2 linked regions of the Botrimarina mediterranea genome follow. Each later gene encodes a partner of the first gene's protein in a complex. Links are inferred from orthologs where the notes say so. Each region holds a gene or a part of one and is shown on either strand. Other genes may lie near its edges. The genes, in order: tsaE and tsaD.

The links.
Region 2: the proteins of tsaE (region 1) and tsaD are in contact, whole or in part, in a crystal structure (PDB 6N9A), measured with the Thermotoga maritima proteins. The link is inferred for Botrimarina mediterranea from one-to-one orthologs. Residues at the interface, in WP_004082108.1 of Thermotoga maritima: Leu37, Gly38, Lys46, Lys57, Val59, Lys60, Ser61, Thr63, Phe64, Thr65, Leu66, Met67, Val69, Pro71, Tyr82, Arg83, Leu84, Asp86, Asp88, Phe89, Asp93, Ile128, Asp130, Glu131, Arg134; in WP_004082750.1 of Thermotoga maritima: Cys10, Asp11, Arg49, His50, Leu82, Gly84, Gly135, Gly136, Glu154, Thr155, Leu156, Asp157, Asp158, Ser159, Glu162, Asp165, Lys166, Arg169, Leu170, Tyr175, Lys213, Thr214, Leu217, Tyr218, Gln221, Arg222, Asn324.

Annotation. Positions count from the first base shown.
Region 1 is NZ_CP036349.1:1,395,251-1,398,492, reverse strand. Bases 49-2,977 are described here. They hold tsaE (tRNA (adenosine(37)-N6)-threonylcarbamoyltransferase complex ATPase subunit type 1 TsaE), read right to left. Parts: upstream 1,771-2,977; coding sequence 1,327-1,770; downstream 49-1,326. Other genes in these bases: Spa11_RS05515 (trypsin-like peptidase domain-containing protein), read right to left, coding at 2,834-2,977; thiL (thiamine-phosphate kinase), read right to left, coding at 1,767-2,681; Spa11_RS05530 (hypothetical protein), read left to right, coding at 554-1,279; hslU (ATP-dependent protease ATPase subunit HslU), read left to right, coding at 49-348. Outside these bases: more of hslU, read left to right, coding at 1-48; more of Spa11_RS05515, read right to left, coding at 2,978-3,242. UniProt on the Escherichia coli protein: Required for the formation of a threonylcarbamoyl group on adenosine at position 37 (t(6)A37) in tRNAs that read codons beginning with adenine.
Region 2 is NZ_CP036349.1:897,447-900,714, reverse strand. What follows is about bases 137-3,091. They hold tsaD (tRNA (adenosine(37)-N6)-threonylcarbamoyltransferase complex transferase subunit TsaD), read left to right. Parts: upstream 137-1,078; coding sequence 1,079-2,104; downstream 2,105-3,091. Other genes in these bases: Spa11_RS03560 (alkaline phosphatase family protein), read left to right, coding at 2,225-3,091; Spa11_RS03570 (DUF1207 domain-containing protein), read left to right, coding at 137-735. Outside these bases: more of Spa11_RS03570, read left to right, coding at 1-136; more of Spa11_RS03560, read left to right, coding at 3,092-3,268.

The sequences.
Region 1 (3,242 bases):
CGCGTCGAGCTCGACGATCTCACGAAAGAGGACTTTGTCAGGATCCTCACCGAGCCCCGCGGTTCGCTCACCAAACAGTACGCGGCGCTAATGGAGACCGAAGGCGTTAAAATCGATTTCACCGCCGACGCGATCGACGCCCTCGCCGAGTACGCGTTCTCCGTGAACCAATCGACGCAAAACATCGGCGCCCGCCGGCTCTACACGATCATGGAGCGGATGCTCGAGGAACTGTCGTTCGAGGCCGCCGACATGAATGGCGCCTCGGTGCCGGTCAACGCCGCGTACGTCCGGCAGCGACTAGAGGAAGTGACCCAAGACGAGGACCTCAGCCGTTACATCCTGTAGTCGTAGCCTCCTTGCAAGTTCTGATTATGAGGGTGGCGCCGACTTGGCGACGCGGGGCCTACCGCCAGAGGGGGCGAATCGCGAGACTTCGTTGAGCAAACCCGGCTCGCTTGGTCACAATAGCCGGGCGGCCCGTCACAAGAGTCGGGCGGACCGCAGAGCAAAATACTCATCCGAATACCGACGCGACCCACGAGTGCATGCCGTGAGCCTGCCCCTCCGAGCCGAGAATAACCCGAAGTTCTACAGCCGCTTCAAGTGGCTGGGGCTCGGCGCGATCGCCTTCATGCTCTACTGCCTTTACGACGGGTACATCAATTACCCGGCGCAGATGGAGCGTGGCCACGCTTTGATGGCGATTGCCGAGGACGTGCTTCCGGGCGAAAAAATTCAAGAGATTAATCAAGCCGGGCATGGGCCGCACGACGCCTATCTGCTCATCAAGAAGCAGATGCCCGACTATCCCGAGCTGAAAGAGGCTTGGGAATCGAAGGTGGCCGCCGAAGGTTGGCCAAAGATCCCGCCGAAGAAGCTCCGCACCGAGGGCGACATCCTCGGCCAGTATGTGATGGCGGTCATCGCCTTAGCCGGCGGCGTCTGGTTCCTCACAACGGTGCTCCGCACCACCGGCCGCTGGTTCGAGCTCAACGAGAACGGCATCACCACACGCTGGGGTGAGTCCTTCTCGCTCGACCAAGTGACGGCGATCGACAAGAAACAGTGGCGTGACAAGGGCATCGCCCGCGTCCGCTACCAGACGCCCAGCGGCCGGCAAAAGACCTTCGTCGTAGACAACTACAAGTACCACAAGAAGACGACCGACGCGATCATGCGTCAGATCGAACTCGGCGCCGGCCACGACAAGATCGTCAACGGCAAGCCCGAGCCGGAGTTGAACGCGACGACGGAGGAGCCGGTAGCCGACGCCTGAAACTGATCCCCCTCCCTTTCAGGGAGGGGGATAAGACTCGCGGTAGATTAAATCGTGAGGCCGTCGATCGTGACGCGCCGCCCGGTCCCCTCCAGCACTTCGATCTGCACCGTCACCGTCCCCGGCGGTAGGCAGTCGGCGAAGCGGTCGCCCCATTCGACGAACGTCAGTCCCGCGCCCGCGGCGCCAAGTCCGGCGAAGTACTCCTCGACGCCCAACTCGATGAACTCGTCCTCGTCTTTGAGGCGGTAGGCGTCGAAGTGATAGATCGGCGTCCGGCCCGTGCGGTACTCGTTGACCAGCACGAACGTCGGGCTCGTGACGTCTTCACGCACGCCCAGTTCCGCCGCGACGGCCTGCACCAGCCGCGTCTTCCCGGCGCCGAGCTGCCCAATCAAGGCGATCACCGCCGGCGGCTGCAAGGTGTTGGCGAGCTTGGCGCCGAGGGCCGCCATCTCGGTTTCGTCGGCAATTTCAATGATCTGCGTCATTGGTGCTGATAGCCCTTCGCATCGAGTGGCGTCGCTGTTCCGTCGGCGTAACGAAGCGAGACGCCGGAACCGGCCATAGTCTCACCGATGCGGGTCAGCCCGCAAGCGACCGGCATCTCAGCGAGCAGCCGCTTGGCGTCGTCCGGTGCGGCGGCGATAAGGAGTTCAAAATCCTCACCGTCGGACAACGCATGATCGAGCGCCGCCTCGCCCGTCATCTTCGCCGCATTCGAGATCGGAATGGCATCGGCATCGACGAGGGCAGCCACGCCGCTTGCCTCGCACAGCCTTGTGAGGTCGAGCGACAATCCGTCGCTAAGGTCCATCAGCGCGCGAAGTGGCGCCGCAGCGTGCAGTGTCAGCGCCTCGTGCACACGGGGTGTGAAGTCGAACTGCTTCGCTGACAGGCTGCCGCCCAAGTCGCCGGTCACGAGCAGCACGTCGCCCGGTCGCGCGCCGTCGCGCCGAACCACCCCGCGCTCGGTTGGCTCACCGAATGCCGTCACGTTGATGACAAGCGGGCCGCTATGCACGTTCGTGTCGCCGCCGATGATGGGGCATCCGAACTCTTTGGCGAGCGGCGCCATCCCTTCGACGAGCCGCATGGCGAGCTGCTGCGTCGTTACTCCCCCGACCCCGCCGCGCGGTAGCGCGAGACTCACAAGGCAACCCACGGGCCGCGCCGCCATCGCCGCCAAGTCGCTGAGATTCACGCCGAGCGACTTGCGGCCGATACGCTCGATGGCGTGCTGCGAGGTGTCGAAGTGGACGCCGTCGATCAATAGGTCGGCGGTCGCCACGAGTTGCGACCCGCCGAGAGCGACAACCGCCGCGTCGTCACCGACGCCGATCTGCCCCTCGCTAAGGGCGGGCAGTCGTTCGTGCAACCAGCGGACGAATTCAAGTTCCATGCCCCAATCGTAGGGTCCGCTGTGCGGACCGCAGAGGGGGGACAAAGCCCACGATCTCGGGATCGGTACCAGGTTCACTCATCGCGACCACGATTCGCCTTGGCGAAAAATCGTTCGTGCCGCCGAATCAAACGTACGGTCCACAGCGGACCCTACCGGCGCGTCGCATCGACCTTCATCGCTCCGTACAGCGTCTCCTCGCCGCGGAGGATGTAGAACTTCACCTCGCCGAGCGTCGGCAGCGCTTCGTTGCTGACGATGTAGCGGATGTCTTCGTCCGAAGCGGTCTCCCACTTGTGCATCCCGACGAGGATGTCGCCCGCACGGATCCCCTTGGCGGCGGCGGGACCGTCACCGCGGACATCGACCACCCGCATGCCGCCGCGGTAGCGACTGCCGCGGGACTCGAAGGTCGCCTTCGGTTCCACGTCGAGCTTCATGCCCAGGACCTGCCACGCCGGGTCGGCAGTCGCCGCAGCCGGCGCCGTGGTCGAGGCGAGGCTGGCCGCCACGTCACGGGCCGGCGAAGAACCGCGGCGAGCAACGGTGAGCTGCACGTTC
Region 2 (3,268 bases), 500 kb from region 1 along the record:
CCGCGCGAGTCGCGGCTCGGCCTGCACACGTTCCAGAACAGCTACCCGGCCAACGGCGCCTACGCGGGTCAGAAGAGCGAATGGGCGTGGGACGCGACGCTCGGCGGTCGGAAGGGCGTGATCCGCTACGGCAACTTCGACGACTGCAACCCCGTCGGGTGGCAGCTCGACTTCGAGGGCGCCACGATCGTGCGGCTCAATCTCGACGAGGCCCGCGACGTGGACGCGTCCGACTTCCGTTTCGGCGTGCCGCTCACCTACACGGCGGGCGACGGCGTCGCTTACAAGATCGGCTACTACCACCTCAGCTCGCACCTCGGCGACGAGTTGATCGCTCGCACCGGGAGTAATACGCGGATCAACTACGTCCGCGACGCGATCATCGCGGGCGTGTCTTACCAGATGTTCCCGAGCCTGCGGGTCTACGGCGAGACGGCCTACGCGTTCTTCACCGCCGGCGGGGCCGAGCCTTGGGAGTTCCAGTTCGGCGCCGAGTTGTCGCGTCCCGGACCAACCGGATTCCGCGGCACGCCGTTCATCGCCACCAACGCGCACCTTCGCGAAGAGGTCGATTTCAGCGGCGACTGGACCCTCCAGACCGGCTGGCTGTGGCGTGGCGACACGGGCAGCACCCTGCGGCTGGGCCTGCACTACATGAACGGCAAGAGCAACCAGTACCAGTTCTTCGATCGCAATGAAGAGCAGATCGGGTTTGGGCTGTGGTGTGATTTTTAGGGCTTACGCCCGGGGTTAGGGGCGAGGGGCTACGGACGCCGGCAGGCAATGGCCTGCCCTACGGTCTTTGGCTTGAGTCCAGACCGGTCAGCAGCGAAGCTGCTGTTTGGGTCCCCCGCCCCCTTCAGGGGGAGGGGCTAGGGGAGGGGGAGAACCCTGGTACCCACTTCGCCCAAAATCAACCCGGCGAAGGATGGTCGTTAAGATTGTCCTAGCAAGCCGTGTATCCGCTTCGGCCCCCTCCCCTAGCCCCTCCCCCGCAAGCGGTGGAGGGGGACACAGGCAGCCGCTTTGCGGCTGTTGGTTTTCAATCCGCAATCCACAATCCCACTTCCGCAATCCCGTGCTTCGCCTCCTCTGCATCGAATCCACCTGTGACGAAACCGCGGCGGCGGTGGTGACGGACTCGCTCGAAGTCCTTGGCGCCGTGGTCGCTTCGCAGAACGCTTTGCACGAGCGGTTCGGCGGCGTCGTGCCGGAGATCGCTTCACGGGCGCATGTTGAGCGGGTGTTGCCCGTGATCGAGGAGACGCTGCGGAAGGCGGGCGTGACGCTCGCCGACCTCGATGCGATCGCCGTGGCGAACCAGCCCGGACTCGTGGGGTCGCTGCTCGTTGGCGTGTGTGCGGCGAAGGCGTTGTGTGTGGCGTCGGGGTTGCCGCTGATCGCGGTGAACCATCTGCAGGCGCATGTGTATGCGTGCAAGATCGCCAGCGGCGAAGAGGTCTTCCCGTGCGTCGGGCTGATCGTCAGTGGCGGGCACTCGAACCTGTACCGCTGCGACGGGCCGACCGACTTCACGCCGCTCGGCGGGACGATCGACGACGCGGCCGGCGAGGCGTTCGACAAGGTCGGTTCGTTGCTGGGCCTCCCCTTCCCCGGCGGCCCCGCGGTGTCGCGCGCAGCGGCGCAGGGGGACGCGAAGGCGATCCGCTTCCCGCGCCCGCTGCTCGATGACCCGACACGATTGGCGTTCAGCTTCAGCGGACTGAAGACGGCCGTGCGTTACGAGATCGCCGGCCCGGGCGGGGATCCCGCACAGGTCGAATTGTCGGAACAGCGCGTCGCCGATATCGCGGCCGGTTTTCAAGAAGCCGTAGTCGATTGCCTCGTGGGTAAGTCGGAGCTGGCTCTCAAGATGACGGGCTTCGACACGTTGTGTGTCGGCGGCGGCGTCGCGGCGAACGGCCGGCTACGCGAACGCCTCGAAGAGTCCGCCGCGAAGCACGGGCACCGCCTGTTCATCCCGCCGATGTCGCTCTGCACGGACAACGCCGTGATGGGCGCGATCGCGATCGAACGGTTCAAGGAAGGGAAGTTCGAGTCGCTTGAGATGGATGTCTATCCGGGGCTCGAGCGGATCGGCTGATCTCGGTTGTCGCAGAGTGCGCCTGGGTCTGCGCAATGCGGACGGTTGCGGGCGCGTGGCGCGGGGTTTTGACTGTTAACCACAGAGCCGCCGAACTACTCTCCCTAGCCCAATCGGATCATGCCCCTCCTCTACCGCCTTGTTGCGCTGACGATTCTTGCGGCGCTCGTGTCGCCGGCTATTGCTCGAGAGACCGAGAATGTCGTCCTCGTCACGATGGACGGCCTGCGCTGGCAGGAGTTGTTTGGTGGCGGCGATGAGCGGTTGATGCAAGACGTCGGCGCGGAGGAACGCGTTCGCATCAAGCAGCGTTACAACGCCGAGACGGCCGAGGCGCGGCGCATGGCCTTGATGCCGTTCTTTTGGTCGAAGATTGCGACCGAGGGCCAGGTGCTGGGCGATCCGTCGAAAGGCTCAACGGTGAAGGTCACCAACGGCCATGACTTCTCGTACCCCGGGTACAACGAGTTGCTTTGCGGCTTCGGCGACCCGGCGGTGAACTCGAACGAGAAGGTCTACAACGAGAACGTCACGGTTCTCGAATGGCTCAACCAGAAGCCGGCGTATCGTGGTCGCGTCGCGGCGTACGGGTCGTGGGACGTGTTCCCGTTCATCATCAACGATCGGCGGAGCCGCGTGTATGTGAACGCCGGCTGGGCGCCGCTGGAGTATGGCGACAACGCCACGGTTGCCGAACTCAACGCCCTCGCCAGGGACTTGCCGCGGTACTGGGCCGGCGTGCGTTTCGACGCGATCACGTTCCGCGGAGCGCTCGAGCATCTCAAGGCGGAGAAGCCGCGGGTGCTCTACCTGTCGCTCGGTGAAACAGACGATTGGGCGCACGCGGGGCGTTACGAGCTGTATCTCGACGCGGCCGCGGTGGCGGACGATCAGCTGCGGCGTCTGTGGGAGACGCTGCAATCGATGGACGAGTACCGCGGCAAGACCTCACTGGTAATCACCACCGACCACGGCCGCGGCGACGGGCCGGTGGGTTGGAAGAGCCACAGCGTGGATATCGAGGGATCGAACCGGATGTGGATCGCGGTGATCGGGCCCGATACGCCGTCGCGCGGCGTCTTGAAGGACGTCGAGGCGACGCAGTCGCAGGTGGCGGCGACGGTGGCGAAGTTGTTGGGTGAAGACTTCACCACCCATGATTCG